One region of the Streptomyces sp. NPDC059201 genome, then DNA from elsewhere that is predicted to be linked to it. Evidence: riboswitches for the same ligand, from Rfam matches in the RefSeq annotation. Region 1 holds a riboswitch; each other region holds the start of a gene.
What was found. A riboswitch is a leader RNA that binds a small molecule or an ion and turns the genes downstream of it on or off. The one in region 1 is predicted to bind cobalamin.
Positions count from the first base shown of each region.

Region 2: linked by a shared signal. The riboswitch ahead of ACFXMG_RS07800 (prenyltransferase/squalene oxidase repeat-containing protein) and the one ahead of metE (5-methyltetrahydropteroyltriglutamate--homocysteine S-methyltransferase) in region 1 are both predicted to bind cobalamin.
Region 3: linked by a shared signal. The riboswitch ahead of cobN (cobaltochelatase subunit CobN) and the one ahead of metE (5-methyltetrahydropteroyltriglutamate--homocysteine S-methyltransferase) in region 1 are both predicted to bind cobalamin.
Region 4: linked by a shared signal. The riboswitch ahead of ACFXMG_RS36635 (ribonucleoside-diphosphate reductase subunit alpha) and the one ahead of metE (5-methyltetrahydropteroyltriglutamate--homocysteine S-methyltransferase) in region 1 are both predicted to bind cobalamin.

Region 1 is NZ_JBHZBB010000001.1:1,089,814-1,097,450, forward strand. It holds gene ACFXMG_RS04835 (PPOX class F420-dependent oxidoreductase) at 97-531, shown strand; gene ACFXMG_RS04840 (short-chain fatty acyl-CoA regulator family protein) at 557-1,963, opposite strand; gene aceA (isocitrate lyase) at 2,346-3,638, shown strand; gene aceB (malate synthase A) at 3,747-5,339, shown strand; gene ACFXMG_RS04855 (3-hydroxybutyryl-CoA dehydrogenase) at 5,336-6,232, shown strand; cobalamin riboswitch at 6,448-6,597, shown strand; gene metE (5-methyltetrahydropteroyltriglutamate--homocysteine S-methyltransferase) at 6,782-7,637, shown strand, end outside.
Region 2 is NZ_JBHZBB010000002.1:434,976-442,612, forward strand. It holds gene ACFXMG_RS07790 (energy-coupling factor transporter transmembrane component T) at 1-1,126, opposite strand, end outside; gene ACFXMG_RS07795 (SCO2322 family protein) at 1,123-1,791, opposite strand; gene ACFXMG_RS07800 (prenyltransferase/squalene oxidase repeat-containing protein) at 1,788-3,047, opposite strand; cobalamin riboswitch at 3,125-3,262, opposite strand; gene ACFXMG_RS07805 (MBL fold metallo-hydrolase) at 3,339-4,376, opposite strand; gene ACFXMG_RS07810 (aldehyde dehydrogenase) at 4,478-5,947, shown strand; gene ACFXMG_RS07815 (ferredoxin) at 5,947-6,180, shown strand; gene ACFXMG_RS07820 (hypothetical protein) at 6,288-6,800, shown strand; gene ACFXMG_RS07825 (TetR family transcriptional regulator) at 6,899-7,534, opposite strand.
Region 3 is NZ_JBHZBB010000007.1:190,960-198,596, forward strand. It holds gene ACFXMG_RS23200 (MarR family winged helix-turn-helix transcriptional regulator) at 1-83, opposite strand, end outside; gene ACFXMG_RS23205 (DoxX family protein) at 176-523, shown strand; gene abc-f (ribosomal protection-like ABC-F family protein) at 633-2,234, shown strand; gene cobN (cobaltochelatase subunit CobN) at 2,241-5,885, opposite strand; cobalamin riboswitch at 5,924-6,060, opposite strand; gene ACFXMG_RS23220 (cobalamin biosynthesis protein CobG) at 6,140-7,360, shown strand; gene ACFXMG_RS23225 (precorrin-8X methylmutase) at 7,374-7,637, shown strand, end outside.
Region 4 is NZ_JBHZBB010000017.1:51,376-59,012, forward strand. It holds gene ACFXMG_RS36625 (hypothetical protein) at 1-186, shown strand, start outside; gene ACFXMG_RS36630 (GNAT family N-acetyltransferase) at 206-709, shown strand; cobalamin riboswitch at 759-897, shown strand; gene ACFXMG_RS36635 (ribonucleoside-diphosphate reductase subunit alpha) at 1,025-3,397, shown strand; gene ACFXMG_RS36640 (ribonucleotide-diphosphate reductase subunit beta) at 3,397-4,413, shown strand; gene def (peptide deformylase) at 4,482-5,132, opposite strand; gene ACFXMG_RS36650 (tetratricopeptide repeat protein) at 5,199-6,179, opposite strand; gene ACFXMG_RS36655 (HD-GYP domain-containing protein) at 6,259-7,515, opposite strand; gene ACFXMG_RS36660 (HD-GYP domain-containing protein) at 7,553-7,637, opposite strand, start outside.

The sequences.
Region 1 (7,637 bases):
GATGGCGGCGCGGTCACGTGGATCGCGGTCACGTGGCGCCCGCGCCGGGGCGGTATTCCGGTGCCCGAAGTGGATCACCCGATTACGCTCGCCGTCATGTCCCTTGAGATGAACGACACCGTACGTGCCCTGCTCGACGCTCCGATCCCGGCCGTCCTCGCCACCCTCAACCCCGACGGCGGGCCGCAGAGTTCCGTGGTCTGGGTGAGCCGCGACGGCGACGAGCTGCTGATCTCCACCACCCAGGGCCGCCGCAAGGCGCGGAACATGCTCCGCGACCCGCGCGTCGGCCTGACCGTCTTCGACCCCGCCGACACGGACCTGTACGTCGAGATACGCGGCACCGCCGCCCTCACCGAGGACACCGGCCGCGCGGTGGCCGTCCGCCTCGCCGAGGAGTACGTCGGCCCGGGCGGCGGCCAGGAGTACCTGGAGGCCCCGCCGGAGGAGGTCCGCGTGGTCGTCCGCATCACCCCGACCAAGATCCTCGGCAGCGCCACCCGGGTCGGCCGGGCCCCGGCCGGCGAGTGACGGGCTCAGACTGACAGCCCTGGGCTCAAGCTGACGGGTCGGCGACCGGGTACGGCACGAAGGTGCTGGTGTTCTGGTCGATCCTGAGGGGGCGGCCGAGGGGCGGAGCCGCCCGCTGCGGGCAGTCGAGGCGTTCGCAGACGCGGCAGCCCATGCCGATGGGGGTGGCCGCCGCCGCGTTGTCCAGGTCCAGGCCGTCGGAGTAGACGAGCCGGTGGGCGTGGCGGAGTTCGCAGCCCAGGCCGATGGCGAAGGTCTTGCCGGGGGCTCCCCACCCCGCGCCGTGACGGGTGACGGTGCGCGCGGTCCAGAGGTACCGCTGCCCGTCCGGCATCGCGGCGACCTGGACCTGGATGCGGCCGGGCGCGGCGAACGCCTCGTACACGTTCCACAGCGGGCAGGTGCCGCCGGCGCGGGAGAAGTGGAAGCCGGTGGCGGACTGCCGCTTGGACATGTTCCCGGCGCGGTCGACGCGGACGAAGCTGAACGGGACGCCGCGCAGCCGGGGCCGCTGGAGCGTGCTCAGGCGGTGGCAGATCGTCTCGTAGCCGAGCCCGAAGTGGTCGGTGAGCCGCTCGATGTCGTAGCGGACCTCCTCCGCCGCGGTGTGGAAGGCGGTGTACGGGAGGATGAGCGCGCCCGCGAAGTAGTGGGCGACGCCGATGCGGGCCAGCCGGTGCGCGGGGGTGCCCGGCTCGAAGTCCTCCGAGGCCCGGCCGTCGAGCCCGTCGCCGTACTCCAGGAGGGCGAGCTGGGTGGCCATGCGGAAGGCCCGCTGTCCGGGGCGCAGGCTCGGGGCGAGGTGGAGCGTACGGGTGCCGGGCTCGTAGTGGTGCAGTCCCTCGGCGGTCTCGGACGACAGGCGGACGCCGTGGGCGTCGGAGAGCCGGGCGGTCAGGGCGCGCAGGACGTCGCCGGGGCGGATGCCGATCTCGGCGGCGAGCGTCTCGGCGGCGCGGTCCGCTTCGTGGAGGTAGTTCTGGCGGCGGTAGAAGAAGTCGCGGATCTCCTCGTGCGGTGAGCGCGGGAGGTCGGGGTCGGCCGCGCGCGGGTCGGAGGCGCCGGAGAGCCGCTCGGCCAGCTGCTGGTTGCGGCGGCCGAGTCCGACGAGGACCTCGGCGACGGCGGGCATCCGGGAGGCGATGTCGGCGAGGTCGGAGGCGGAGACGCGGGAGGCCGCGAGCTCGCCGGCGAGGGACTCGCGCAGGTCGGCGAGGAGCCGCCCGGTGTCCCGCTCGGAGAAGAAGCCCGGGTCGACGCCGAACGCCTCGGTGAGGCGGAGCAGTACCGGCACCGTGAGGGGCCGCGCGTCGTGTTCCATCTGGTTGAGGTAGCTCGGCGAGATCGCGAGCGTGCGGGCCAGGGCCGCCTGGCTCATCCCCCGCTCCTCGCGCAGCCTGCGCAGCCGAGCCCCCGCGTACGTCCTGGCCACCGTCGCCCTCCCGATCGGTCTCCGCGTCCGGCACAGCGTACGCGGATCCGGTGCGCCCTGGGGCTTCGCAACCTTGGCAAAAGGCGGCGCGCGCCTTCGCAGAAATTGGCACGCGTCCACGATTGATGGCACTGGGTGCCAGTGCCAGAGTCTGAGTGCGGCCCACCAGACCCGGTGGACCCGGTTCGGACGCGGAACTCGATTCATGCCCTGACATCGACCATCCCGGCGGACGAGCCCGGGTCGGCCTGATTGCTCATCTCCGCGCCGGCCGGGCGCCGGTGGGCCGCAACCCCCGAGAAGACACCCAGTGCCGTGCTTGCCCACCCGCTCTCGTGGACGAGTTGGCAAGCACGGCAGACCCGAGGAGACGGTCGACGACATGACGGACACCAGGAAGCGGACGGCGGAGGACCTGGCCGGGCGCTGGGCGACGGACCCGCGCTGGAAGGGGATCGAGCGCACGTACTCCGCCGAGGACGTCGTCCGCCTCTCCGGCAGCGTCCGCGAGGAGCACACCCTCGCCCGGCGCGGCGCCGAGCGGCTGTGGCGGCAGCTGCACGAGCTGGACTACGTCCACGCGCTGGGCGCGCTGACCGGCGGTCAGGCCGTGCAGCAGGTCCGGGCCGGGCTCCAGGCGATCTACCTGTCCGGCTGGCAGGTCGCCGCCGACGCGAACCAGGCCGGGCACACGTACCCCGACCAGAGCCTCTACCCGGTCAACTCCGTCCCCCAGGTGGTCCGACGGATCAACAACGCGCTGCTGCGCGCCGACCAGATCGCCACCGCGGAGGGCGGAGCCTCGGCCGACGGGGGCAGGGACTGGCTCGCGCCGATCGTCGCCGACGCCGAGGCCGGCTTCGGCGGGCCGCTGAACGCCTTCGAGCTCACGAAGGCGATGATCGCGGCCGGCGCTGCGGGCATCCACTACGAGGACCAGCTGGCCTCCGAGAAGAAGTGCGGCCACCTCGGCGGCAAGGTCCTCGTCCCGACCTCCCAGCACGTCCGCACCCTCAACGCGGCCCGGCTCGCGGCCGACATCGCGGACGTCCCGACGCTGGTCATCGCCCGCACCGACGCCCTCGCCGCGAACCTGCTGACCAGCGACGTCGACGAGCGCGACGCGCGGTTCGCGACCGGCGAGCGGACGGCCGAGGGCTTCTACCGCGTCCGGAACGGCATGGAGCCGGTCATCGCCCGCGGCCTCGCCTACGCCCCGTACGCCGACCTGATCTGGGTCGAGACCGGCACCCCGGACCTCGCGCAGGCCCGCGAGTTCGCCGAGGCGATCCACCGCGAGCACCCGGACCAGATGCTGGCGTACAACTGCTCGCCGTCCTTCAACTGGAAGGCGGCCCTGGACGACGACCAGATCGCCAAGTTCCAGCGCGAACTCGGCGCCATGGGATACAAGTTCCAGTTCATCACGCTGGCCGGCTTCCACTCTCTCAACCACGGCATGTTCGACCTCGCCCGGGGCTACGCCGAGCACGGCATGACCGCGTACGTCGAACTCCAGGAGCGCGAGTTCGCCGCGCAGGCGCAGGGGTTCACGGCGGTCAAGCACCAGCGCGAGGTCGGCACCGGCTACTTCGACCTGGTCTCCACGGCGGTCAACCCCGCCTCCTCGACCACGGCGCTGGCCGGCTCCACCGAAGAGGAGCAGTTCCACTAGCAGCCGTACGGGGCGGGCGCCGCGCCCGGCCACCCGCCCCCTCTCCCTCCCCCCTCTCCCTCCCCCGCCTCTCCCGTCCACCCTCGCCCGCAGCATCAGGAGAGTTCCATGACCGTCAGCGCACCGCCCCGTGTCCGTGTCCTCGCCGCCGCGGGCGAACGCCATGAGGAGATCCTCACCCCCGGCGCGCTCGACTTCCTCGGCCGGCTCGTCGCCGCCTTCGCCGACCGCCGCGCCTGGCTCCTGAAGGAGCGGCGCCGGCGGGCGATCCGGCTCGCCACCGGCACCCCGCTCGGCTTCCCGGTCGCGACCGCCGCCGTGCGCGACGACCCCTCGTGGCGGGTCGCACCACCCGCGCCCGGACTCGCCGACCGCAGGGTCGAGATCACCGGGCCGCCCGCCGACCGCCGGATGGCCGTCAACGCCCTCAACTCCGGCGCGCGGGTCTGGATGGCCGACTTCGAGGACGCCACCGCGCCCACCTGGGAGAACGTGGTCGGCGGGCAGCTCGTCCTGCTCGACGCGATCCGGCGCCGCGTCGACTTCACGAGCCCCGAGGGCAAGGAGTACCGCCTCGGCCCGGACCCCGCCACCATCGTCGTGCGGCCGCGCGGCTGGCACCTCGAGGAGCACCACCTGGAATACGACGGGCGCCCCCTGCCCGCCTCCCTCGTCGACTTCGGCCTGTACTTCTACCACTGCGCCCGGCTCCAGATCGACGCCGGCCGGGGCCCGTACTTCTACCTCCCCAAGCTGGAGAACCACTACGAGGCGTGTCTGTGGAACGACGTCTTCGTCCTCGCCCAGGAACTCCTCGGCATCCCCCGGGGGACCGTCCGGGCCACCGTCCTCATCGAGACGATCACCGCCGCGTTCGAGATGGAGGAGATCCTGTACGAGCTCCGCGAGCACGCCTCCGGGCTCAACGCGGGCCGCTGGGACTACCTGTTCAGCCTCATCAAGACCTTCGGCCACCGCACCGACTTCCTGCTCCCCGACCGCGCCAAGGTCACCATGACCGCCCCCTTCATGCGCGCGTACACCGAACTCCTCGTCCGCACCTGCCACAAGCGCGGCGCGCACGCCATCGGCGGCATGGCGGCCCAGGTCCCGAGCCGGGATCCGGACGCGAACGCGGCGGCCCTGGCGACGGTGCGGCTCGACAAGGAACGCGAGGCCGAGGACGGCTTCGACGGCTCCTGGGTCGCCCACCCGGGGCTCGTCCCCACCTGCCGGGCGGTCTTCGACGGCGTCCTCGGCGACCGGCCCGACCAGATCCACCGCACGCGCGAGGACGTGGCGCCCGCCGCGCCCGACCTGCTCTCCGTCCGCCGGATCAGCGGCCCGCCCACCGGGGAGGGGCTGCGGACCAACATCTCCGTCACCCTGCGGTACTTCGACGCCTGGCTGCGCGGCCAGGGCGCCGTCGCCCTGGACGGGCTCATGGAGGACGCCGCCACCGCCGAGATCGCCCGCGTCCAGATCTGGCAGTGGCTCCGCCACCGCGTCGTCGACCGGACGACCGTCCTCGCCCTGCTCGACCGGGAACTCGGCGCCCTCGCCGCCGACCGGCCCGGGGCGCCCCTGGAGGACGTCCGCACGCTCTTCGAGGAGTCGGCCCTCGCCACCGAACTGCCCTCGTTCTTCACCCCGTCCGCCTACGCGCGCCACCTCGTCCGCGTCACGGAGCCCCGGTCGTGAGCGGGGTCATCCGGCGCGTGGGTGTCGTCGGCGGCGGCCTGATGGGGGCCGGGATCGCCGAGGTCTGCGCCCGGGCCGGACTCCCCACCGTCCTGTGCGAGGTGGACCGGCCGGCCGCCGACGCCGCCCGCGAACGGATCGCCGTCTCCCTGGAGCGGGCCGTCCAGCGCGGGAAGCTCGACCGGCTCTCGGCGGAGAGCGCTTTGGGCCGGATCACCGCCACGGCCGACCTCGCGGACCTGGCCGACCGGCAGCTCGTCGTGGAGGCCGTGGCCGAGGACGCCGCGGTCAAGACGGAGGTCTTCACCGCACTCGACAAGACCGTCACCGACCCGGCGGCGATCCTCGCGACCAACACCTCGTCCCTGCCCGTGATGCGCCTGGCCAGGGCCACCGGCCGCGTGGACCGCGTCGTCGGCCTCCACTTCTTCAACCCCGTCCCCGTCCTGCCCCTCGTCGAGGTCGTCACCACGCTCCGCACGGCGCCCGACGTCGTCGCGGAGGTGACGGACTTCGTGACCGGGACGCTCGGGAAGTCCGTGGTGCGGTCCGGCGACCGGGCCGGCTTCGTGGTCAACTCGCTGCTCGTGCCGTACCTCCTGTCGGCGATCCGGATGACCGAATCGGGGTTCGCCTCCCCCGCCGACGTCGACCGCGGCATGGAGCTCGGCTGCGCCCACCCGATGGGCCCGCTCCGGCTCGCCGACCTCATCGGCCTCGACACCCTCGCGGCCATCGCCGAGGCGCTCTACGAGGAGTTCAAGGAACCGCTCCACGCTCCCCCGCCGCTGCTGCTTCGCATGGTGGAGGCGGGGCTGCTCGGCCGGAAGTCCGGGCGCGGGTTCCACACGTACGACCGGGTGGCCGGCGAGCACCCGGTGCCCCGGGGCTGAGGGCCCGGGAGGCGCGGGGTCCGGCCGGTGAGGGTCCGGACCGGCCCCGCGGCGGCGGGTGGGCGGGTGGTGTGGAGGCCACCCGCCCACCGAGAGAGGCAGCGGTGTCTCATCTCACCCTCCACGATCCGGGATTCCTCCTCGGCGAGGGGCGCCGGGCCGCGTAGGGTGGCGTCCGCAGCTGGTTCGCCCCGTCCGCCAGGCGGGATGCGTCGTAAGAGGGAACCCGGTGGGAATCCGGGACTGCCCCGCAGCGGTGAGCGGGAACGACCGCCGTCATACGCACTGGGCCCGGAGAGGGCCTGGGAAGCGACGGCCAGTAGGTGGCCTCCACGAGGAGGGCGTGCCCGCGAGTCCGAAGACCTGCCCGTTGCCCGCACGCGGACCGTTCCGCGCGCGGCCATCCGGTGACCTCGAGGGCGGGTCGGCGACCATACGGACGGACCGCCGTGCCCCTGCGCGCACGGGCGCACCCGCCCGCCTCTGGTCTCTCCTCGCGCCTTCGACGGTCTCCGGACCTCAGGGATCCATCTCGCGAAGGAGATCTCCGTGACCACGAAGTCCGCAGCCGCGGCCCCACGGGCGACCGTGTACGGCTACCCCCGTCAGGGCGGTGACCGTGAGCTCAAGAAGGCGATCGAGGGGTACTGGAAGGGCCGGATCACCGCCGACGCCCTCCACGCCACCGCCGCCGGTCTGCGCCGCGCGAACTGGCGGCAGCTCGCCCAGGCCGGCATCACCGAGGTGCCGACCGGCGACTTCTCGTACTACGACCACGTCCTCGACACGACCGTCATGGTCGGCGCGGTCCCCGCCCGCCACCGGGACGCCGTGGCGGCCGACGCCACGGACGGCTACTTCGCCATGGCGCGCGGCACCCAGGAGGTCGCCCCGCTGGAGATGACCAAGTGGTTCGACACGAACTACCACTATCTCGTCCCGGAGCTGGGCCCGGACACCGTCTTCGCCGCCGACCCCTCCCAGCAGGTCGCCGAGCTCGGGGAGGCGCTCGCGCTCGGCCTGGACGCCCGCCCGGTCCTGGTGGGGCCGGTCACCTACCTCCTGCTGGCCAAGCCCGCCCCCGGGGTGGCGGCGGACTTCGAGCCGCTGACCCTCCTGGACCGCCTGCTGCCCGTCTACGCCGAGGTCCTCGCCGACCTGCGGGCGGCCGGGGCGCGGTGGGTCCAGATCGACGAGCCCGCGCTCGTGCAGGACCGGACGCCCGCCGAACTGGACGCCGCCGCCCGGGCCTACCGCTACCTGGGCACCGCCGAGGACCGGCCGAAGCTCCTCGTGGCCTCCTACTTCGACCGGCTCGGCGACGCCCTCCCGGTGCTCGCCGAGGCCCCCGTCGAGGGACTCGCCCTCGACTTCACCGGACCCGCCGCCGCCAACCTCGACGGGC
Region 2 (7,637 bases), on a different contig from region 1:
GTACGGGGGCGATCAGCGCCGGCAGGAGGGCCGGGAGGATCGAGAGGGCCGGCCAGAGGGGGAGTTCCGGGGTGGTCAGGGGGACGACGCCCGGGTGGAGGGCGGCGTGGGCGTAGGTGTTGGCCTGGATCATGAGGGTGGCCACGGTGATGCCGGAGGCGGCCACCAGGCAGGAGCGGGGGCCGAAGCGGTCGGGGCGGTAGCGGGTGCGGACGCTGCGGCGGCCGCCCAGGCGGAGGCCGGCCACCGCAGCGAGGAGTCCGGCGGCGAGCAGCGGGAGCCCGTAACCGGCGCCCTGCGCGGCCAGGAGGCCGTACGAGCCCGCGCAGACGCCCAGCAGGCCGCCGAGGGTCAGGACGTTGGTCGTGCGGCGGACGGCCGGCGGGACCTGGGCGGTGCGTCCGTAGCCGCGCGCGTCCATCGACGCCGCGACCGCGACCGACCGCTCCAGCGCGCCCTCCAGGACCGGCAGCCCGATCTGGAGCACCGCCCGCACCCCGCCCGTGGGCCGGCCGCGCAGCCGCCGGGCGGTGCGGAGCCGGACCACGTCCGCGACCAGGTTCGGCGCGAAGGTCATCGCCACGACGACGGCGACCCCGGCCTCGTACAGCGCCCCCGGCAGCGACTTCAGGAGCCGCGCCGGGTTGGCGAGCGCGTTGGCCGCGCCCACGCAGATCAGCAGGGCCGCCAGCTTGAGCCCGTCGTACAGCGCGAAGACGAGCTGCTCGGCGGTCACCCGGCCGCCGATCCTTATCCCCTGCGCCCAGTCCGGCAGCGGCAGCTCCGGCAGCGTGAACACCTCGTGCGAGCCCGGGATCGGGGAGCCCAGGACCACCGAGAAGACGATCCGCAGGGCGACGACGAACAGTCCGAGCTTGACGAAGGCGCCGTACGAACGGGCCCACGGCGCGTCGGTGCGGCGCGCCGCCACCACGTAACCGGCGACGCCGACGATCAGGCCGAGCAGCAGCGGGTTGGTGGTCCGGGAGGCGGCGACGGCGAGCCCGAGGGCCCACAGCCACCAGGCCCCCGGGTGCAGCGCGTTCCCCCGGTCCGCGACGGGTGCGTGAAGCCGCGCCCACCAGCTGACCCGGGTGACCTCATCCGCCGTGCCCCCTCGCCTCATGCGCGGCGGCGGGACTTCCACACGGCCGCGGCGCCGAGGGCGAGGACGGCGCCGCCGCCGACGAGGACGCCGAGCGAGGGGCCGCCGCCGTTGTCGTCCGCGGCCGCCTTCGGGGCGGTGGCGGAGGTCGCGGGGTCGGCGACGGCCTCGCCGCAGCCCTGCTTCGGGTAGCCCGCGATGCCGCAGAGCATGGCGGAGCTGTCGTAGCGCAGCGGCTTGGCGACGGCCGCGAGGGCGTCCGCGCCGGTGCCGTTCTCGGCGACGCCGGCGCAGCCGGTCGTCGGGGAGTCCTTCGGCGGGGTCTCGCCGGAGGGCGCGTCCTTCGGGGTGCCGAAGTCGACGACGACCGCGATCCGCTTCGTACCGGGCTTCTTCTCGACGTCCGCGCAGATCGCGCCGAAGTCGGGCGCGGCGGTCGGCCTGGTCGCGTCGGCGGAGTCCTCGCTGAGCGCGAAGCGGAAGCCGATGGCGTCGCCGTCGGCGGGCCGGGAGATCGCGGGGCCCTGGGTGGCGTACGTCCACTTCCCGGCGTCGGCCTGCCAGTACGACCAGTACCGGTAGCCCGCCGCCTGGGCGGGGGCCGCCGCGCCGAGGGCGAGCAGCAGCCCGGCCGTCCCGCAGGCGAGCGCCCCGGCGGCGGTCCGCCGGGAACCCGGGCGCGTCACTTCTTGCGGCCGCTCAGGAGGAAGCCGATGCCGACGCCGGCGACCATGCCGATGCCGATGATCCACCACACGTCGAAGCCGAGGAAGGAGTCGTCGTCCTCGTCCTCGGTGGAGGCGGCGGAGACGTCGGGGGTCTTGGGCGCGGGGCCGGTCGCGTTCAGCGCCTCGACCAGGTCCTCCTTGCCGAACTCGTGCGGGTCGGCCTCCATCGCGCGCGCGGCGAGGATCAGCTGGGCGTAGGCGGCGGGGCCGGACTCCTTCGCCCAGGGGGCCGCGTTCTGCTCCAGCCACTGGAGCGCGGGCTCCGCGAGGCGGGCGGTGCCGGCGGCGGCGAGGGCGACGACGGCGTCGGCGGTGTTGCCGAAGTCCGGCTTCGGCTCGGTGTCGGTGGCGCCGGGCAGCGGCGGGGTGGTGAGGTGGCCGGTCTGCACGAGCGCCTTGGCGAGGTAGGAGGCGCCGTTGAGGGCGGCCCGCTCGACGGTCGGCTCGGAGAGGTCGACACAGGTCGGGGCCTGCGGCGGGGTGGCCTTGACGGCGGTGATGCCCTTGCCGAGCCCGGCGAGGGTGGCCGCGGCGGTCGCGTCCGCGTTGGCGAGCAGCTTGCCCGCCTTGTCGGGCTGGTACGCGAAGGCGCCCGGCCCCTCGTCGTCGGAGCAGGGCAGCGCGAGCGCGAGCAGCGCGTCGTACGGGGTGCGGCCCTCGGCCGAGGTGTACGAACCGGGCTTGACGCCCGACGCGGCGAGCGCGCTGACGACGATGGAGGTCGAGTTGGCGTCGCTGGGGCCGCCGGGGGTGTAGCTCCAGCCGCCGTCCTTGTTCTGTACGCCGCGCAGCCAGCCGTAGCCGGCCTTGACCGCGGTGTCGATCTTCGTCGGGTCGGCGGCCTCGCGGCGGACCGCGCCGAGCGCCTGGAGGGCGACGGCGGTGGCGTTGGAGTCCCGCATCGTCTTGGCGTCGCACGGCTTCGTGGTGTCCGCGCGGTACGAGGCGAAGGAGCCGTCCGCGCACTGCTGGCCGAGCAGCCAGTCCACGGCCTGGTCGGCGGGCTGGTAGCCGGTGGCGCGCTGGGCGAGGAAGGCGAGCGACTGGCGCCAGACGCCGTCGTACGTCGGGTCGCTCTTGCCGTACAGACCGGGCGGGAGCGCGGCGGCGGAAGCGCTCGGCGAGGGCGCGGCGGAGGCCGTTCCGGTCGCGGCGGTGGCGAGCACGGCTGCCGCTGCGGTGAGCGCGGCGGCGGCGCGACGGACGCTGATCATGTGTGCCTCTCGTGCGGGCACCGGACACCGGTGCCCCGCGCGGGGCCCGCGTCCGGCGCCGTATTCCTCGACGGTGCCGGCGCTCACGTCCCGGGGCAGGGCGTTCCGACTCACTGTTCTTCCGAACGGCTCACGGTTGCGGGTCAGCGCCGGATTCGCACCGGCTTTCCCCTGCTCGGGCATGAAGACGACCGGGCCACTCTACCGGCCCGTAGGACCCGCTCCCCGGGCGTGCGAGCCGCGTCACACCGCCACGCGACAGCCGCGTCACACCGCCACGCGCAGGCCGCGTCACACCGCCACGTACGCCACCGGCTCCGTCCCCGTCACGGCCTCCGCGCGGCCCAGCTTGACCAGGCGGCGGATGTGGGCCTCGGCCTCGCTGACGGCGATGTTGCGGGAGCCGTACGGGATGCGGTCCCAGGGGCGGTTCCACTCCATGCGCTCGGCGAGCTGCCACGGGGTGAGGGGGGTGGTGAGGAGGGCGAGGAGTCCGGTGAGCCGGTCCTCGTGGTGGTCGAGGAGTTCGCGGACCCGTCCGGCGGCGTCGGGGAAGGCGTGCTGGTGGGCGGGGAGGACCTCGGCGACGCCGAGCCGTCCGATCCGCTCCAGCGAGTCGAGGTAGTCGCCGAGGGGGTCGGTCACCGTGGCGTCGTCGGGGTCTTCGTAGAGGCCGATGTGCGGGGAGATGCCCGGCAGCAGGTGGTCGCCGGAGAAGAGCCGGCCGTGGCCGGGGAGTCCGGCGGGGTGCTGTTCCTCCAGGTGGAGGCAGACGTGGCCGGGGGTGTGGCCGGGGGTCCAGACGGCGCGGAGCCTGCGCCCGGCGAGGTCGAGGAGTTCGCCGGGGACGATCTCCCGGTCGGGGAGGGCCGCGCCGAGGCCGGGCAGGGTGCGCATCCGGCCGCCGGAGCGGGCGGCGCGCAGCGGGGCGAGGTGGTCCTCGGGGGCGCCGGCGGCGGCGAGCTTGCGGGCGAGGTAGTCGAGCCAGGTGGCGGGGTCGGACTCGCGGGTGCGGCGGACGACGGCGGTGTCGGCGGCGTGCATGGCGATCCAGGCCCCGGACTCCTCCCGGACCCGGCCGGACAGTCCGTGGTGGTCGGGGTGGTGGTGGGTGATGACGACCCCGTGGACGTCCCGTACGCCGATCCCCAACGCGCCCAGCCCGGCGGTGAGTTCGCTCCACGAATCGGGGTCGTCCCAGCCGGTGTCGACGAGGACCGGGCCCCGGTCGGTGTCGAGGACGTGGACCAGGGTGTGGCCCAGCGGGTTGTCCGGGATGGGCACCCGCAGCGACCAGACGCCACCGCCGTGCTCGGTCACCTGCGTCATGAGCGTCCTCATCTCTGCGTACCGGTACGACCATTGCCGACCATATCTAGAACTGATATCAGTTCTGATACACCGTCAGATACCCCCGGGAGGCGACCGGCATGAGCGAGCTTGTGGAGCACGGAAAGCTGTTCATCGGCGGGGAGTTGACCGATCCGCTCGGCGACGCCTCCATCGAGGTGATCTCGCCGCACACCGAGGAGGTCATCGGACGCGTCCCGCACGCCTCGCGCGCGGACGTCGACCGGGCCGTCGCGGCGGCACGGCGGGCCTTCGACGAGGGGCCCTGGCCGCGGATGAGCCTGGAGGAGCGGATCGAGGTCGTCTCCCGGATCAAGGACGCGATCGCGGTCCGGCACGAGGAGCTGGCCCGTTCGATCAGCGCGCAGAACGGCTCCCCGTACTCCTGGTCCGTCCTCGCGCAGGCGCTCGGCGCGATGATGGTGTGGGACTCGGCCATCACCGTGGCCCGCGGCTTCGTCTTCGAGGAGCGGCGCGGCGGGGTCCTCGGCCCGCTGCTCGTGCGGCGCGAGCCGGTCGGGGTGGTCGCCGCGGTCGTGCCGTGGAACGTGCCGCAGTTCACCGCCGCCGCCAAGCTGGGACCGGCGCTGCTCGCCGGCTGCACCGCGATCCTCAAGCCCTCGCCGGAGTCGCCGCTCGACTCGTACCTGCTCGGCGAGATCGCCGCGGAGGCGGGGCTGCCGGAGGGGGTGCTCTCGATCCTGCCCGCCGACCGCGAGGTCAGCGAGTACCTGGTCGGGCACCCCGGCGTCGACAAGGTGTCCTTCACCGGCTCGGTCGCCGCGGGCAAGCGCGTGATGGAGGTCGCCTCGCGCAACCTCACCCGCGTCACGCTCGAACTCGGCGGCAAGTCGGCGGCGGTGATCCTCCCGGACGCCGACGTGGCGACGGCGGTCGCCGGGATCGTCCCGGCCGCGTGGATGAACAACGGACAGGCGTGCGTGGCCCAGACCCGGGTCCTCGCCCCCCGCTCCCGGTACGAGGAGATCGCCGAGGCGCTGTCCGCCGCGGCCTCCGCGCTCGTCGTCGGCGACCCGCTCGACCCCGCCACCCAGGTCGGGCCGCTCGTCGCCCGCCGCCAGCAGCAGCGCTCGCTCGACTACATCGGCATCGGGCAGGCGGAGGGCGCGAAGGTCCTCACCGGCGGCGGCCGCCCGGACGGGCTCGACCGCGGCTGGTACGTCGAGCCGACGCTCTTCGGCGACGTCGACAACTCGATGCGGATCGCCCGCGAGGAGATCTTCGGCCCGGTCGTCTGTCTCCTGCCGTACGGGGACGAGGCCGAGGCCCTGCGGGTCGCCAACGACTCCGAGTACGGGCTCAGCGGCAGCGTCTGGACCGGCGACGTCGAGCACGGCATCGACTTCGCCCGCCAGGTCCGCACCGGCACCTTCAACGTCAACACCTTCAGCCTCGACATGCTCGGCCCCTTCGGCGGCTACAAGAACTCCGGTGTGGGCCGCGAGTTCGGTCCCGAGGGCTTCTCCGAGTACCTGGAGCACAAGATGATCCACCTCCCGGGCGGGTACGAGGGTTCGGGGGGCAACTGATGGGCGACCGCTGGCACCTGGAGGTCGACCGGGCCGTCTGCATCGGCTCCGGCCTGTGCGTCAACCACGCCCCGGAAGGCTTCCGCCTCGACACCGCCCGCCAGTCCCACCCGGTCACCCCGGAAACCGACGCGGGCGAACGCCTCCTCGCGGCGGCCGAGGGCTGCCCCGTCGAGGCCATCCTCATCACCCTCGCGGACGGCGGCGAACCGGTCTACCCACCGGAGGACTAGCCCGCCGGCCCTCGTGCCACACTCCTCCCCTGATCACGGGACGAACGCCCCCGTGACCTGGGGAGGGAACGCACATGCGAGGGAAGAACGGGAAGAGACGGGCCGCCATGGCGGCCTTGGCCGTGGCGGCGTCGCTGGCGACGGCGGGCTGCGGGGCGGGGGAGCCGCAGAAGGGGGCCCCGGTCCCCGTCCCGCCGCGCCCGGCGGGGACCGGACCGCTCACGAAGGACGTGGTGCGGGCGGACGTCGAGGGCGCGCTGAAGGCCGCGGACGCGCCGCCGGACGAGCGAGAGTTCGCCGAGCGGATAGAGAAGGAGATGCTCCTCGGGTGCGCGGTGTACTACAAGGGCTTCGGCGATGGGGAGCACCCGGCCGACCTCGCCCTGTACGAGGCGGTGGTGGACGGACTGGGCGAGCGCGCCTGGCGGTTCGCCAAGAACGGGAACCAGTACGAGGCCGTCAACCCTCAGGAGGTCTTCAAGCAGCGGGGATGGACCCTGGTGGCCGAGTTCCGGAGCGGGGTCGGTGACGGCGAGGGGACGCTCGGCGTCGTGGCGTACGACGACGCGTGCATGGAGAAGACCGGGCTCAGGGACAAGGTCCGGGACCCGGTGGGCTGACGCGCACGCGGAACGATCACCCTGAGCGCCACGGAGGACGCGTGCGTGAAGCAGTCCACCGGGTGGGAGGCAGTCCTCCCGTACGGCGAGGGCTCCGGTCACTGACGGGCGGGGGGCCGTTCCGGGGCCGTCAGGTCGATCAGGCGGCAGACTGTTTCGATGTCGATTTTGACCTGGGCGATCGAGGCGCGCCCGGACAGCCACGTGATGAGGGCCGAGTGCCAGGTGTGTTCGATGACGCGGACGGCCGACAGTTGCTCCGGGGTCGGCTGCTCCGCGCCCATCGCGTCGAGGATGATCGCGGTCGTCAGGCGCGAGACCGTGTCGACCTCGGGGCTCACGCTGCGGTCGGCGAAGGTCAGCGCCCTGACCATCGCGTCGGCGAGCTGCGGCTCGCGCTGGAGCGCGCGGAAGGCCCGCATCAGGGTCTCCGCCACGCGCTCCGCGGGGGCCGCGCCGGCCGGGGGCCGCTTCCGGAGCGTGGTGTGCATGTGCTGGAGCTGGTCCTGCATGGTCGCGACGAGCAGGTGGATCTTGGACGGGAAGTAGCGGTACAGCGTCCCGAGGGCGACTCCGGCCGCCTCCGCGACCTCCCGCATCTGCACCGCGTCGAAGCCGCCGCGGGCGGCGAGCTGGGCGCTGGCGTCGAGGATGCGACGGCGGCGCGCCTCCTGCCGCTCCGTCAGGGGCGGCGTGGCGGAGGGGCGGTGGTCCGCTCTGCTCTCTGCGGTCATCGGGGTCCCGTTCCGTGCGGTGGGGAGCGCCAGTATGGCGGAGGACGGCCGTGGCGCGAACCTCCGCGGCCGGGTGGCGCGAATCACCTGTTCCGGCGCTCAC
Region 3 (7,637 bases), on a different contig from region 1:
AGGGCGGAGCGGATGCGCACGCTCGTCAGCTCTCCGCGGAAGGAGAGGAGGAAACCGAGCCGGTCGGTCGGAAGGGCTGCCATGCCGTCCACCGTAACAACAACTCCATTGTGGAGCGAGATAAATCGTTGTTACTCTTCAACGGTTGTCGTCCCCAGACCGTTGGAGCTCCACCATGTTCATCGCCTACGCCGCCCTCGCCGTCCTCCTCGCCCTCGCCATGTCCGCCTCCGCGTTCATGGCCATCACCCGCAACCCCGCCGTCGCGGGGACCATGACGAAGCTGGGGGTGCCGGACGCCTGGATGCCCTGGCTCGGCGCGGCGAAGGCCGCCGGCGCGCTCGGCCTGCTCGCCGGACTCGCCGTCCCGGCCCTCGGCGCGGCCGCCGCTCTCGGTCTGGTCCTCTACTTCATCGGCGCCCTGATCACCCACCTCCGGGCGAAGGACTACGAGCTGGCGCCGGTCCTGGTCCTCACCGTCCTCCCGGCGGCCGCACTGGTGCTGCGCATAGCCAGCTCCTAGACCTTTACCCGCGAGACGAGACGCACCGTCTTGCGATCTCCCCCCACATCCCCTACCGTCTACTCAACGAGACGCCCCGTCTCGCCTCCCCGACGGCAGGAGACCGCCCTTGTTCCGTGCACAACTCACCGAGGTCACCAAGCGCTACGACGACCGGTACGTCCACCACCGGACCGTCCTCGACCGCGTCTCCCTCACCGTCCGGCCCGGCGAGCGCCTCGGCGTCGTCGGGGACAACGGCTCCGGGAAGTCCACCCTGCTCCGGCTCCTCGCCGGCCTCGAGACCGCCGACAACGGCACCGTGGCCGTCGACGCCCCCGGCGGCCTCGGCCACCTCGCCCAGACCCTCGACCTCCCCGCGACCGCGACCGTCGGCGACGCCGTCGACCACGCGCTCGCGGAGATCCGGGAGCTGGAGCGGGAGATCCGCGAGGCGGAGCGCGCCCTCACCCCCGCCGGGCTCGACCGGTACGCGTCCCTGCTCGCCGCCTACGAGGCGCGCGGCGGCGCCGGGGCCGACCGGCGCGTGGCGACCGTGCTGCGCCGCCTCGGCGAGACCGCGCCGCCCGGCCGGGACCGGCCGCTCGGCACCCTCTCCGGCGGACAGCGGGCCCGGCTCGCGCTCGCCGGCGTCCTCGCCGCCGACCCCGAGCTGCTGCTGCTCGACGAGCCGACGAACGACCTCGACGACGAGGCCGTCGCCTGGCTGGAGGAGCGGCTGCGCACCCACCGGGGCACCGTCGTGGCCGTCTCCCACGACCGCGCCTTCCTCGACCGGGTCGCCACCTCCGTCCTGGAGGTCGACGAGGACCGGCACACGCTGCGCCGCTACGGCGACGGCTACGCGGGCTACCTCGCCGGGCGCGCGGCCGAACGGGCCCGCAGGGCGCGGGAGTACGAGGAGTGGAAGGAGGAACTGGCCCGCCATCGGGCCCTCGCGGACAGCGCCATCGACCGCTTCACGGCCATCCCGCGCAAGGCCCCCGCCGCGTTCAGCGGGGCCGGCGCCTTCCGGGCCCGGTCACGGGCGCACGGGGCGATGAGCAGGATCCGCGCCGCCCGCGAGCGGCTGGCCCGGCTCACCGAGCACCCGGTGCCGCCGCCGCCCGAGCCGCTGCGCTTCCGCGCGGACCTGGCGGAGGCGGGCGAGGGCGCGGCCGTGGAGCTGACCGGGGCCGGGATCGAGGGCCGCCTCGCGCCGGTCACCCTGCGCATGGAACCGGGCGAGCGGCTGCTCGTCACCGGGCCCAACGGCGCCGGGAAGACGACCCTGCTCAGGGTCCTGGCGGGTGAACTCGCCCCGGACGCGGGCACCGTGAGGGCTCCGCGCCGGGTCGGACTGCTCCGTCAGGACACGGCCCCGCCCACCGATCCCCGTACGGTCGGCGAAGCCTTCGGCGCGGGCCGGGAGGACGAGCTGCTCTCGCTCGGGCTGTTCGCCGCCCGGGACCTGGGGACCCCGGTCCGCCTGCTGTCGACGGGCCAGCGCCGCAAGCTGGAGCTGGCCCGCCTGGTGACCGCCCCGGCCGACCTGCTGCTCCTCGACGAGCCGACCAACCACCTGGCACCGGCCCTCGTGGAGGAGATCGAGGCCGCCCTCGCGACCTACCGGGGCACTCTCGTCATCGTCAGCCACGACCGCCGGCTCCGCGCGCGCTTCCCGGGCCGACGCCTCGAACTGGCCCCGGCCCAGGCCCTCGTGAACAGCTAGCCGCGATTAGTCGTCGGAACCCTCCAGGTCGCCCTCCGTCTCCAGGAACACCTGGCGCAGGGCGGCCAGGGTCTCCGGGTCCGGCTTCTCCCACATGCCGCGCGACTCGGCCTCCAGGAGGCGCTCCGCGATGCCGTGCAGGGCCCAGGGGTTGGCCTCCTTGAGGAACGCCTGGTTCGTCTCGTCGAGGACGTACTCCTGGGTGAGCTTGTCGTACATCCAGTCGGCGACGACCCCGGTCGTGGCGTCGTAACCGAAGAGGTAGTCGACGGTCGCGGCCAGCTCGAACGCGCCCTTGTAGCCGTGGCGGCGCATCGCCTCGATCCAGCGCGGGTTGACCACCCGCGCCCGGAAGACCCGGGAGGTCTCCTCCACCAGGGTCCGGGTGCGGACGGTCTCCGGGCGGGTCGAGTCGCCGATGTACGCCTCGGGGGCGGTGCCGCGCAGCGCGCGGACGGTCGCCACCATGCCGCCGTGGTACTGGAAGTAGTCGTCCGAGTCGGCGATGTCGTGCTCGCGGGTGTCGGTGTTCTTCGCCGCCACCGCGATCCGCTTGTACGCGGTCTCCATCTCGGCGCGCGCCGGGCGTCCTTCGAGCCCGCGCCCGTACGCGTACCCGCCCCACACCGTGTACACCTCGGCGAGGTCGGCGTCGGTGCGCCAGTCCCGCGAGTCGATCAGCTGGAGGATGCCCGCGCCGTAGGTGCCGGGGCGGGAGCCGAAGATGCGGGTGGTGGCGCGGCGCTCGTCGCCGTGCTCGGCGAGGTCGGCCTGGGCGTGGGCGCGGACGTAGTTGTCCTCCGCGGGCTCGTCGAGCCCCGCGACCAGCCGGACGGCGTCGTCGAGGAGGCCGATGACGTGCGGGAACGCGTCCCGGAAGAAGCCGGAGATGCGCAGGGTGACGTCGACGCGCGGGCGGCCGAGCTCCGCGACCGGGATCGGCTCCAGGCCGTTGACGCGGCGGGACGCCTCGTCCCACAGCGGGCGGACGCCGAGCAGGGCGAGCGCCTCGGCGACGTCGTCGCCGGCGGTGCGCATGGCGCTGGTGCCCCACAGGGAGAGGCCGACGGAGGTGGGCCACTCTCCCCCACCCTCCGGGCGGGGGGACCCCCAGTTGTCGGTGCGGTACCGCTCCAGGAGGGAGTCGGCGAGCGCCTGGCCGGTCTCCCAGGCGAGCCGGGACGGCACGGCCTTCGGGTCGACGGAGTAGAAGTTCCGGCCGGTCGGCAGCACGTTGACCAGACCGCGCAGCGGCGAGCCGGACGGGCCGGCCGGGACGAAGCCGCCGTTCAGGGCGTGCACGGCGTGGCCCAGCTCGTCCGTGGTGGCGGCGAGGCGCGGCACGACCTGCTCGCAGGCGAAGCGCAGCACCGCGTGCACGTCCGGGCCGTGCGCGGCGGCCACGGTCGCGACCGCGTCGACGGACCAGCCGGCGGCCTCCATCGCCTCGACCAGCTCGCGGGCCTTCGCCTCCGCCTCGTCGGCGGTGGTGCGGGTCGCGGCCGACTCGTCCAGGCCGAGGGCCTCGCGCAGGCCGGGCAGGGCCTGGGTGCCGCCCCAGATCTGGCGGGCGCGGAGGATGGACAGGACCAGGTTGACCCGGGCCTCGCCCTCCGGGGCGCCGCCGAGGACGTGCAGGCCGTCGCGGATCTGGGCGTCCTTGACCTCGCACAGCCAGCCGTCGACGTGCAGCAGGAAGTCGTCGAAGCCGTCGTCGTCGGGCCGCTCCGCCAGGCCGAGGTCGTGGTCGAGCTTGGCGGCCTGGATCAGGGTCCAGATCTGGGCGCGGATCGCGGGCAGCTTCGCCGGGTCCATCGAGGAGATCTGCGCGTACTCGTCGAGGAGCTGCTCCAGGCGCGCGATGTCGCCGTACGAGTCGGCGCGGGCCATCGGCGGCACCAGGTGGTCGACGAGGGTGGCGTGGACGCGGCGCTTGGCCTGGGTGCCCTCGCCCGGGTCGTTGACGAGGAACGGGTAGACCAGCGGCAGGTCGCCGAGGGCCGCGTCGGGGCCGCAGGCGGCGGACAGGCCGGCGTTCTTGCCGGGCAGCCACTCCAGGTTGCCGTGCTTGCCCAGGTGCACCATCGCGTCGGCGCCGAAGCCGCCGTCCTCCGCGCGGGCCGCGATCCAGCGGTAGGCGGCCAGGTAGTGGTGGGAGGGCGGCAGGTCGGGGTCGTGGTAGATCGCGATCGGGTTCTCGCCGAAGCCGCGCGGCGGCTGGATGAGCACGAGGAGGTTCCCGCGCCGCAGGGCCGCGAGGACGATGTCGCCCTCGGGGTTGCGGGACCGGTCGAGGAACATCTCGCCGGGCGCCGGGCCCCAGTGCTCCTCCACCTGCTCGCGCAGCTCGGCGGGCAGCTCGGCGTACCAGCGCTTGTAGTCGGCGGCCGGGATGCGGACCGGGTTCTTCGCCAGCTGCTCCTCGGTGAGCCAGTCCTGGTCGTGGCCGCCGGCCTCGATGAGGGCGTAGATCAGCTCGTCGCCGTCGCCGGAGACGAGGCCCGGCAGGTCCGCCTCGGGGCCGAAGTCGTAGCCCTCGGCGATCAGGCGGCGCAGCAGGGAGACGGCGGAGGCGGGGGTGTCGAGGCCGACCGCGTTGCCGATGCGGGAGTGCTTGGTGGGGTACGCGGAGAGGACGAGCGCGAGCCTCTTCTCGGCGTTCGGGATGTGCCGGAGGCGGGCGTGGCGGACGGCGATGCCGGCGACGCGGGCGGCGCGCTCGGCGTCGGCGACGTACGCGGGCAGCCCGTCGGCGTCGATCTCCTTGAAGGAGAACGGGACGGTGATGAGCCGCCCGTCGAACTCGGGGACGGCGACCTGGCTGGCTGCGTCCAGCGGCGACAGGCCCTCGTCGTTCTCGTCCCAGGCGGAGCGCGAGCCGGTCAGGCAGAGCGCCTGGAGCACCGGCACGTCGAGCGCGGCGAGCGCGCCCGCGTCCCACGCCTCCTCGTCGCCGCCCGCCTGCGCGGCGGCGGGCTTGGTGCCGCCGGCGGCGAGGACGGTGGTGACGATGGCGTCGGCTCCGCGCAGGACGGCGAGCAGCTCCTCCTCGGGGGCCCGCAGGGAGGCCACGTACAGCGGCAGCGCGCGGGCCCCGGCGTCCTCGATGGCGTCGCAGAGGGCGCCGACGAAGGCGGTGTTCCCGCTCATGTGGTGGGCGCGGTAGTAGAGCACCGCGATGACCGGTCCGGTCCCGTTCCGCTCGGCGCGGTCGAGGGGGCCCCAGGTGGGGGCGGCGGCCGGTGCCTCGAAGCCGTGGCCGGTGAGCAGCACGGTGTCGGAGAGGAAGCGGGCCAGCTGCTCCAGGTTGCCGGGTCCGCCGTGGGCGAGGTAGGCGTGCGCCTCGGTGGCGACGCCGATCGGCACGGTGGAGGCGGCCATCAGCTGGGCGTCGGGTGCCTGTTCGCCGCTGAGCACGACGACCGGCTTTCCGCTCGCGAGGAGCGTGTCGAGCCCCTCCTGCCAGGAGCGGACCCCGCCGAGCAGCCGGACGACGACGAGCTCGACCCCGTCGAGGAGCCCGGTCAGGTCACCCAGCGGAAGCCGGGAGGGATTGGCGAAGCGGTACGCGACCGGCCCTTCGGGCGCGGCAGCGTTCGCCGCGCGGGCACTGAGCAGGTCGGTGTCGGAGTGCGACAGCAGCAGGAGCATGGCGAGGCTCAGGCCCTTCCTCGGGGTTGTCCGCGCCCCGGGTGGTCGTATGGACGGCGGGAGTTCCTGACTCACCCGAACCGTCCCCGGTACGGGCTCACAGTGGCGGGACCGCGCCGGATTCTCACCGGGCTTCCTCCCCGGGGTCCTGGGACCCCATGCCGATCTGCATAGTAGATCGTGCGGTCGGCGCGCCGGAGGGGGCCGGAGAGTCGGCCGGATCACACCCGGTGGTCGTCCGGTTCCCCGTGGGTATGCTCGCCGCCATGCCGCCGACCCCACCCACGACGCCCGAACCGGGCGAACCCCGCATACGGGACCGTGGCGACGCGTGCCCCGGGGCGCTGCGTCTGCATGGCGCCGATGACGGGTTCCTGGCTCGACTCCGGCTGCCCGGGGGGCGGTTGACGGCGCGTCAGGTGGAGGTGCTGGCGGGGGCCGCCGCGTCTCTGGGGGACGGGCGGGTCAGTGTGACCTCGCGGGGGAACGCGGAGCTGCGGGGGCTCGGGGAGGGGTGCGGGGCGGAGCTGGCCGCGGTGCTCGGGGCGGCGGGGCTGCTGCCGTCCCCGACGCACGAGCGGGTCCGCAACATCGTGGCCTCGCCCGCCGCCGGGCTCGACGGACTCGGCCACGCGGACGTGCAGTTGTGGGTGCGGGAGCTGGACGCGGCCCTCTGCGCGGAGCCCCGCGCGGCGGGCCTCTCCGGGCGTTTCCTCTTCGTCCTCGACGACGGGCGCGGCGATGTGACCGGCCTCGGCGGCGATGTGACCTTGATCGCAGCACCGGACGGCGCCGCGCTCCTGACGGCGGGCTCCCGGACCTTCCGGCTGTCCGCCGCCGACGCCGTCCCCGCCGCCCTCGCCTGCGCCCTCGCCTTCCTCGACGCGGCCGCCGGCACCGGCGCGTGGCGCCCGCGCGAGCTTCCCGCCGGGCTGCTTCCGGAGTGGGGCGGCGCCCTGGCCAGGGCGGGGATCACCGCGGAGCCCGTACCGTCCCTTCCTTCCCCTTCGGCGCTCCCGCCCGCACCCGGTCCGCTCGGCGGCCACGCACTGCATGTCCTCGCCCCCCTCGGCCGGCTCACCGCCGCCCAGCTGCGGGCCCTCGCCGAGGGCGCCGACGAGGTGCGCCTCACGCCCTGGCGCGGCGCCGTCGTCGTCGGGGCGGGCGCCGGGCGGCTCCCCGCCCTGGAGGCGCACGGCCTGATCACCCGGCCCGACGCCCCCGGCACCGGCGTCACCGCCTGCACCGGGACGCCCGGCTGCGCCAAGTCCCTCGCCGACGTGCGGGCGGACGCGGCGCGCGCGCCCGGCGGGCCGCTGCCCGTGCACTACTCCGGGTGCGAACGCCGCTGCGGACACCCGCACGGCACCTGGATCGAGGTCACCGCCCGGGACCCCGACACGTATCTGCTGGACGGCGCCCCCGTCCCCCGTACCGCCCTGGCCGAAGCCGTGGCGGCGGCCCGTACGAGATGAGTGAGAGCTGAGGATGTACGAGTACGAGAAAGACGGCGCCGAGATCTACCGCCGCTCCTTCGCCACGATCCGCGCCGAGGCGGACCTCGCGGGGCTGCCCGACGACGTCGCCACCGTCGCCGTGCGCATGATCCACGCCTGCGGCATGACCGACCTCGTGCGGGACATCGCCCACTCCCCGGACGTCGTCTCCCGCGCCCGCGCCGCGCTCCGGGCCGGCGCCCCCATCCTCTGCGACGCCCAGATGGTCGCCTCCGGCGTCACCCGCAAGCGGCTG
Region 4 (7,637 bases), on a different contig from region 1:
GCCGCCCCGCTCACCGTCCCCCGCGAGCTCCTCAAGGAGGCCGCCGGGAAGGCCCACCGCGCCGACGACACCGAACTCGACGCCGTCCTGCCGAAGGCGACCGGCGCCGACGGCCCCGTCGAGCGCGGCGACCTGCCGCCGGTCGGCGACGGGGCGCCCGACAATTCGGTCGGCGCGAGCGGCTGAGCCCGGCAGACTTCCCGTCATGGACTTCACGATCAGGGCCGTACGGCCCGAGGAGCACGAGGAGCTCGGCGAGCTCACCGCCCGGGCCTACCTCGACGACGGGCACCTCACCTTCGGCGAGGACGACGACTACCTGCCGGTGATCAAGGACGTGGCCCGGCGGGCCGCCGAGGCGGAGGTCCTGGTCGCCGTGGACCCCGACGGGGCGCTGCTCGGCGGGGTCACCTTCACGCGCGGCGGCGGGGCGTGGGCGGACATCGCGGTCCCCGGCGAGGCCGAGTTCCGGCTGCTGGCCGTGGCGCGCGCGGCGCGCGGCCGGGGCGTCGGCGAGGCGCTCGTCCGGGCCTGCGCCGACCGGGCGAGGGCCCTCGACGGCTGCGCCCGGCTGGTGCTGTCCACCCAGGACGGGATGGCCTCAGCCCACCGGATCTACCGGCGGCTGGGCTTCACGCGGCTGCCCGAGCGGGACTGGAGCCCGGTTCCCGGCCTGTCCCCGCTGCTCGCCCTCACCCTGGAGCTCTGACACCTCACACCCGAGGGGGACACAACATGTGGGGGGTGCCGAGATCGGCGCCCCCCACATGTATGCTCGTGCTCGCTGTCGTCGCAGGGGAATCCGGTGCGAATCCGGAACTGTCCCGCAACGGTGTACTTCGTGTGCCCTTGTCCACGGAGCGAGTCCGAGCACCTGCCGGCAGTGCGCCCGGTACGACCGTTCCGGGTGCCGACGACGTCCGGGCCTCGCGGAGTGGGCCGGTGGACACGGGTGCATCCGCGTGTGTGCGCCCGTCCGCCCCTCCCCGCCGTGACCCCGGGCCGAGCGAGGGAGAGCCCCCACGTGACCATCGCGCCTGCGGGTCCGTCAGCCACCGAGGCCGCCGCGATCGAGAGCGACGGCCCCGGGACCGTACTGCTGCGGACCCTGACCGACCTCACCGCCGACCTCATCGACACCGACCCCGGCCGGGTCGCCGCCGCCGCGCTGCGCGGCCGGCACGCCGGGTCGGACGAGGCGGAACTGCGCGAACTGGCCACCGAGGCCGCGGCCGGTCTCATCTCCGAGGACCCCGCCTACTCCCGGCTCGCCGCCCGGCTGCTCACCCTCACCATCGCCGAGGAGGCGGCCTCGCAGGGCGCCGTCCGCTTCTCCGCCTCCGTCGCGACCGGTCACCGCGAGGGCCTGATCGCCGACCGCACCGCCGCCTTCGTCTCCCTGCACGCGAACCGGCTGGACGCGCTGATCGACCTGGCCGCCGACGACCGCTTCGGCTACTTCGGCCTGCGGACGCTGTACTCGCGCTACCTGCTGCGCCACCCGATCACCCGCAAGGTGATCGAGACCCCCCAGCACTTCATGCTCCGGGTGGCCGCCGGCCTCGCCGAGGACGACTCGGCGCGCGCGCTGGACGAGGTCGCGGCGCTGTACGGGCTGATGAGCCGGCTCGACTACCTGCCCTCCTCCCCCACGCTCTTCAACTCCGGCACCCGCCACCCGCAGATGTCCTCCTGCTACCTGCTGGACTCGCCGCTGGACGAGCTGGACTCGATCTACGACCGCTACCACCAGGTGGCGCGCCTGTCGAAGCACGCGGGCGGCATCGGCCTGTCGTACTCCCGGATCCGTTCGCGCGGTTCGCTGATCCGCGGCACCAACGGGCACTCCAACGGCATCGTGCCGTTCCTGAAGACGCTGGACGCCTCGGTCGCCGCCGTGAACCAGGGCGGCCGCCGCAAGGGCGCCGCCGCCGTCTACCTGGAGACCTGGCACGCGGACATCGAGGAGTTCCTGGAGCTCCGCGACAACACCGGCGAGGACGCCCGCCGCACCCACAACCTGAACCTCGCCCACTGGATCCCGGACGAGTTCATGCGCCGGGTGAACGCGGACGCCGAGTGGTCGCTCTTCTCCCCCGCCGACGTGCCCGAGCTCGTCGACCTGTGGGGCGAGGCGTTCGACGCCGCCTACCGCGCCGCCGAGGCCAAGGGCCTGGCCCGCCGCACGATGCCGGCCCGCGACCTGTACGGCCGGATGATGCGCACCCTGGCCCAGACCGGCAACGGCTGGATGACCTTCAAGGACGCCTCGAACCGTACGGCCAACCAGACCGCCGAGCCCGGCACGGTCGTCCACTCCTCCAACCTGTGCACCGAGATCATCGAGGTCACGGACGACGGCGAGACGGCCGTCTGCAACCTCGGCTCGGTCAACCTCGGCGCCTTCGTGTCGGGCGGTGACATCGACTGGGAGCGGCTCGACGAGACCGTCCGCACGGCCGTCACCTTCCTCGACCGGGTCGTGGACATCAACTTCTACCCGACCGAGCAGGCCGGCCGTTCCAACGCCCGCTGGCGGCCGGTGGGCCTGGGCGCGATGGGCCTCCAGGACGTCTTCTTCAAGCTGCGGCTGCCCTTCGACTCCGCCGAGGCCCGCGCGCTGTCCACCCGGATCGCCGAGCGGATCATGCTCGCCGCGTACGAGGCGTCCGCCGACCTCGCCGAGCGGAACGGGCCGCTGCCGGCCTGGGAGAAGACGCGTACCGCCCGGGGCGTCCTCCACCCCGACCACTACGGCGTCGAGCTGACCTGGCCGGAGCGCTGGGCGGCGCTGCGCGAGCGGATCGCGACGACCGGCATGCGCAACAGCCTGCTGCTCGCCATCGCGCCGACCGCGACCATCGCGTCCATCGCCGGCGTGTACGAGTGCATCGAGCCGCAGGTCTCCAACCTCTTCAAGCGCGAGACGCTCTCCGGCGAGTTCCTCCAGGTCAACTCGTACCTGGTGGCCGAGCTGAAGGAGCTCGGCGTGTGGGACGCGCAGACCCGTGAGGCGCTGCGCGAGGCCAACGGCTCGGTGGCCGGCTTCAACTGGGTCCCGGCCGAGGTGCGCGAGCTGTACCGCACGGCGTGGGAGATCCCGCAGCGCGGCCTGATCGACATGGCGGCCGACCGCACCCCGTTCCTCGACCAGTCGCAGTCCCTGAACCTCTTCATGGAGACGCCGACCATCGGCAAGCTGTCGTCGATGTACGCGTACGCCTGGAAGCAGGGTCTGAAGACGACGTACTACCTGCGCTCGCGCCCGGCGACCCGGATCGCCCGCGCCGCCCAGGCCGCGACCACCGCCGCCCCCATCCCCGTCCAGCAGGCCGCCGACCCCGACGCGGTCGCCTGCTCCCTGGAGAACCCCGAGTCCTGCGAGGCATGCCAGTAATGAGTACCACCGAGAACAAGAACCTCCTGGACCCGGGCTTCGAGCTGACCCTCCGCCCGATGCGCTACCCGGACTTCTACGAGCGCTACCGGGACGCCATCAAGAACACGTGGACGGTCGAGGAGGTGGACCTCCACTCGGACGTCGCCGACCTCGCCAAGCTCACCCCCGGTGAGCAGCACATGATCGGCCGGCTGGTCGCGTTCTTCGCGACGGGCGACTCGATCGTGTCGAACAACCTGGTGCTGACGCTCTACAAGCACATCAACTCCCCCGAGGCGCGCCTCTACCTGTCGCGGCAGCTGTTCGAGGAGGCCGTGCACGTCCAGTTCTATCTGACGCTGCTCGACACCTACCTGCCCGACCCGGACGACCGGGCCGCCGCGTTCGACGCGGTCGAGGAGATCCCCTCCATCCGCGAGAAGGCGCAGTTCTGCTTCCGCTGGATGGACTCGGTCGAGAAGATCGAGCGGCTGGAGACGGCGGCCGACCGCCGCCGCTTCCTGCTGAACCTGATCTGCTTCGCCGCGTGCATCGAGGGCCTGTTCTTCTACGGCGCCTTCGCGTACGTGTACTGGTTCCGGTCCCGCGGTCTGCTGCACGGCCTGGCGACGGGCACCAACTGGGTGTTCCGCGACGAGACGATGCACATGAACTTCGCCTTCGAGGTCGTGGACACCGTCCGCAAGGAGGAGCCGGAGCTCTTCGACGACGCGCTCCGGCAGCAGGTCACGGAGATGCTGAAGGAGGCCGTCGAGGCGGAGCTCCAGTTCGGCCGCGACCTGTGCGGCGACGGGCTGCCGGGCATGAACACCGAGTCGATGCGCGAGTACCTCCAGTGCGTCGCGGACCAGCGCCTCGTCCGCCTCGGCTTCCCCCCGGTCTACGGCTCCGAGAACCCCTTCGCGTTCATGGAGCTCCAGGGCGTCCAGGAGCTCACCAACTTCTTCGAGCGCCGCCCGTCCGCCTACCAGGTGGCGGTCGAGGGCACGGTCGACCTGGACGAGGACTTCTAGTCCGTCCGGATACGCCGAAGGGCCCCGCACTCCAGGAGTGCGGGGCCCTTCGGCGTACGCCTGCGGGGTCAGTCGTTGGCGACGACCGGGTAGCGCGGGGTGCCCTCTTCCATCTGGCGCAGGGCGTCCTTGCGGTCGCGCTTGGAGAGCTTGTCGATGTAGAGGAAGCCGTAGAGGTGGTCCGTCTCGTGCTGGAGGGCGCGGGCGAAGTAGCCCGTGCCGCGGACCTTGATGGGGTTGCCGAGGAGGTCCTGGCCGTGGACCTCGGCGAAGTCCGGGCGGGCCAGCGCCGCGTAGGCGGTGGGGACCGAGAGGCAGCCCTCGTTGGAGTCGTCCAGGTTGCGGCGGTCGGCCGGGAGCTCCTGGAGCACCGGGTTGATCACGTGGCCGGTGTGGCGGACGCCCTCGTCGTCGGGGCAGTCGTAGACGAAGACCTTGAGGCCGATGCCGATCTGGTTGGCGGCGAGGCCGACGCCCTCGGCGGTCTTCTGGCTGGCGAACATGTCGTCGACCAGCTGGGCGAGTTCGGGCCCGAACTCGGTGACGTCCTTGCACTCGTGGTGCAGCACCGGGTTGCCGACGACCGTGATGGGACGGGAGGTGCCCCGCTCGCGGTGGGCGAGCTCACGCTCCTCGCACCGCTCCGTGTCCACGATGTAGCCGTCGTCGTCCAGGGCGTAGCCCGTGAAGATCTGCTCGCCCGACTCCTGCTGCGCCATGTGCCGCCGCGCCTTCCTGAAAACCCGATTCCGTCGGGGACAGCCTACGGGCCCCGGGCGGGAGGCTCAGCAGACCTCTTCGAGATCGCGCCATTCACGGCTGTCGGGGCTGTCCGCGACCCAGCCGTCGAGGAGCCCGCGCACCAGGTTCGCCGGGGCGGCGATCCCGCACTCGCGCTCGGGCACCCACAGCTCGCCGGGCGAGCGGTGGCCGAGCGGTCCGGGGTGGCCGGGCTCGCTGTGGTCGTGCGGGTCGACGTGGTCGCCCTCGCCCTCGGCGCTGGGCATGGTCGACTCCGAGCAGGCGCGGCAGAGGAGCCTTACCGACGAGGACCAGTCCTCGGCGGCGAAGCCCGCCTCGGCGGCGAGCTGCTCCAGCGCGTCCCGGTCGGCCTCGGTGGCGGCCTCCAGGAGGACGACCCAGGTGGGGACCGGGGAGGGCGCCCACAGCTCGATCTCGTCGAAGACCGGGTAGGAGGGGCCGGCGGTGGTGGTCCGCTCGCCGTTCGGCACGCCGTCGTGGAGGACGACCTCGCCCCAGCGGCGCCCGGAGGAGGGCAGCGGGATGGAGAGGACCTCCATGCGGGCCGGGTCGAGCCTGCGGCCCCACACCACCTCGGCCTCGCCCTCCGGCGAGAGCCTGACGGCGGCGCTGCCCAGCTCCATCCCGGCGGGCTCGCCGGTGGCGGAGGAGGCGCCGGGGACCTTCAGCCCGTACGCCTGCCAGGCGCGGCGGGCCAGCGGCCAGTCCTGGAGCGCGGTGGCGGCGATGCCGACGTTCCACCAGTCGGGGGCGCCGGTCTCCTTGTCGAGCAGGGCCACGGCGCGCAGTCCGGCGGCCCGGGCCTGCTCCCAGTCGTGCCGGAACTTGTGCAGCAGGGCCAGGTTGAACCAGGACTCGGAGAGCCAGGGCTCCAGATCCGCCGCGCGGGTGAGCAGCGCGCCCGCGTCCTCGTACCGTCCGTCGCCGATCAGCGTGAACGCGCGGTCGGTGGCCTGCCGCCACGAGGCGGAGGGCCGATGCCGTACCTTCCCGAAGATCCTCACGATTCCCGCCTGCCGGTCGCTTCACCCTCTTGTTCGCATCCAACCATGCCCGGTCGGACGCGCGCTCATTACCCATGGGTTACCCCGTGGGGACGGAGGTCACCCCCGGGGCGGTGCCACGGGCCAGGACCCTGGCGAGGCAGGCGACGACCTCGGGGTGGTAGTCGCGGGCGGTGCCGAGCCGGAGCGTCTCCAGGGCCTCCAGGGCCGCGCCCGCGCCCTCCCCGGCGAGGTCGTCGTAGGCGTTCACGGCGCGGACGATGCGGGCCGCCGGCGGCTGCTCGCGGTACGGGTCGGCCTGTCGCTCGACGACGTGGGCGACGGCCGCGGGGACGCCGGTCATCCGCACCACCTCGCCGCCGAGCAGGGCGATCCGGCGCTGGTCCTCGGCGGGCAGGAGCGCGGTGGCGCCGCCGGCGACGGGGTCGACGAGGGAGAGCTGCCCGATGTCGTGCATGAGGGCGGCGTACTCCAGGACGGTCAGCTCGGCGCCGCCGAGGCCCAGCTCGCGGCCGACGGCGGTGGAGAGCGCAGCGACCCTGCGGGCGTGGCCGGGCGGGGTGCAGCCGGCGATCTCGGTCGCCCGCGCGAGGGAGGCGATCGTCTGCCGGTTGACGGTACGGACGGCCGTGTACCGCCGGTACGAGACCTGGGTGAGGAGCAGCGGCACGGCGAGGACGGGCAGCGCCCAGAGTCCGGCGGCGGCGACGCCGAGGGCCATGACGACGCCGGTGGCGCAGACGGCGGAGCCGATGCCGAGGAGGGCGCGCAGCTCGTCGCGGAGGAGGGGGCCGTACGGGTACGCGGTGCGGGCGCGGAGCAGCAGGGCGGCGAGGACGGCGTCGCAGAGGCCGGTCAGGACGAGGACGAGGAGCAGGAAGAGGGCGTAGGGGGCGCCGGTGCCGAGGTGGCCGGTGACGGCGCCCGCGTTGTAGAGGGGCTGGAAGCAGAGGGCGGCGAAGCCGACGGTGAGGACCCGGCGGGCGAGGTGGTCGGGGTCGGGGCCGATGCCGCGGGCGATGTGGGGGACGATCCCGGCGAGCCCGCCGGCGCAGGAGACGGCGACGATCTGGAGGACGCCGTGGGTGGTGGCGGTTCCGGCGTCGTGGCCGAGGAGGGCGTAGGCGAGGGCTCCGGCGGCGGCGAGCGGGGCCGGCTCCCGCTCGCCGGGGTGGGCGCCCCAGCGGGCCAGCTCCCCGAGGGCGATGAGGGCGCCGAAGGCGAGGGCGTTGCCGGGTTCGGCGGTCCCGTGCCAGAGGGTGGAGCCGAGGCCGGCCAGGGCGAGGAGGAGGGCGGCGCCGTGGACGGCGCCGACGGTGACCGCCCCGGGCCTCACGCGGGGTCCTGTCGGTTCACGCGGAGTCCCTGGCGGTTCACGCGGGCTCCTCGGTCCTGGCGGCGAGCGGGCCGGGGGTGCGAGGGGCGGGGACCTGCCGGCCGGGTTCGTCGGCGGTGACG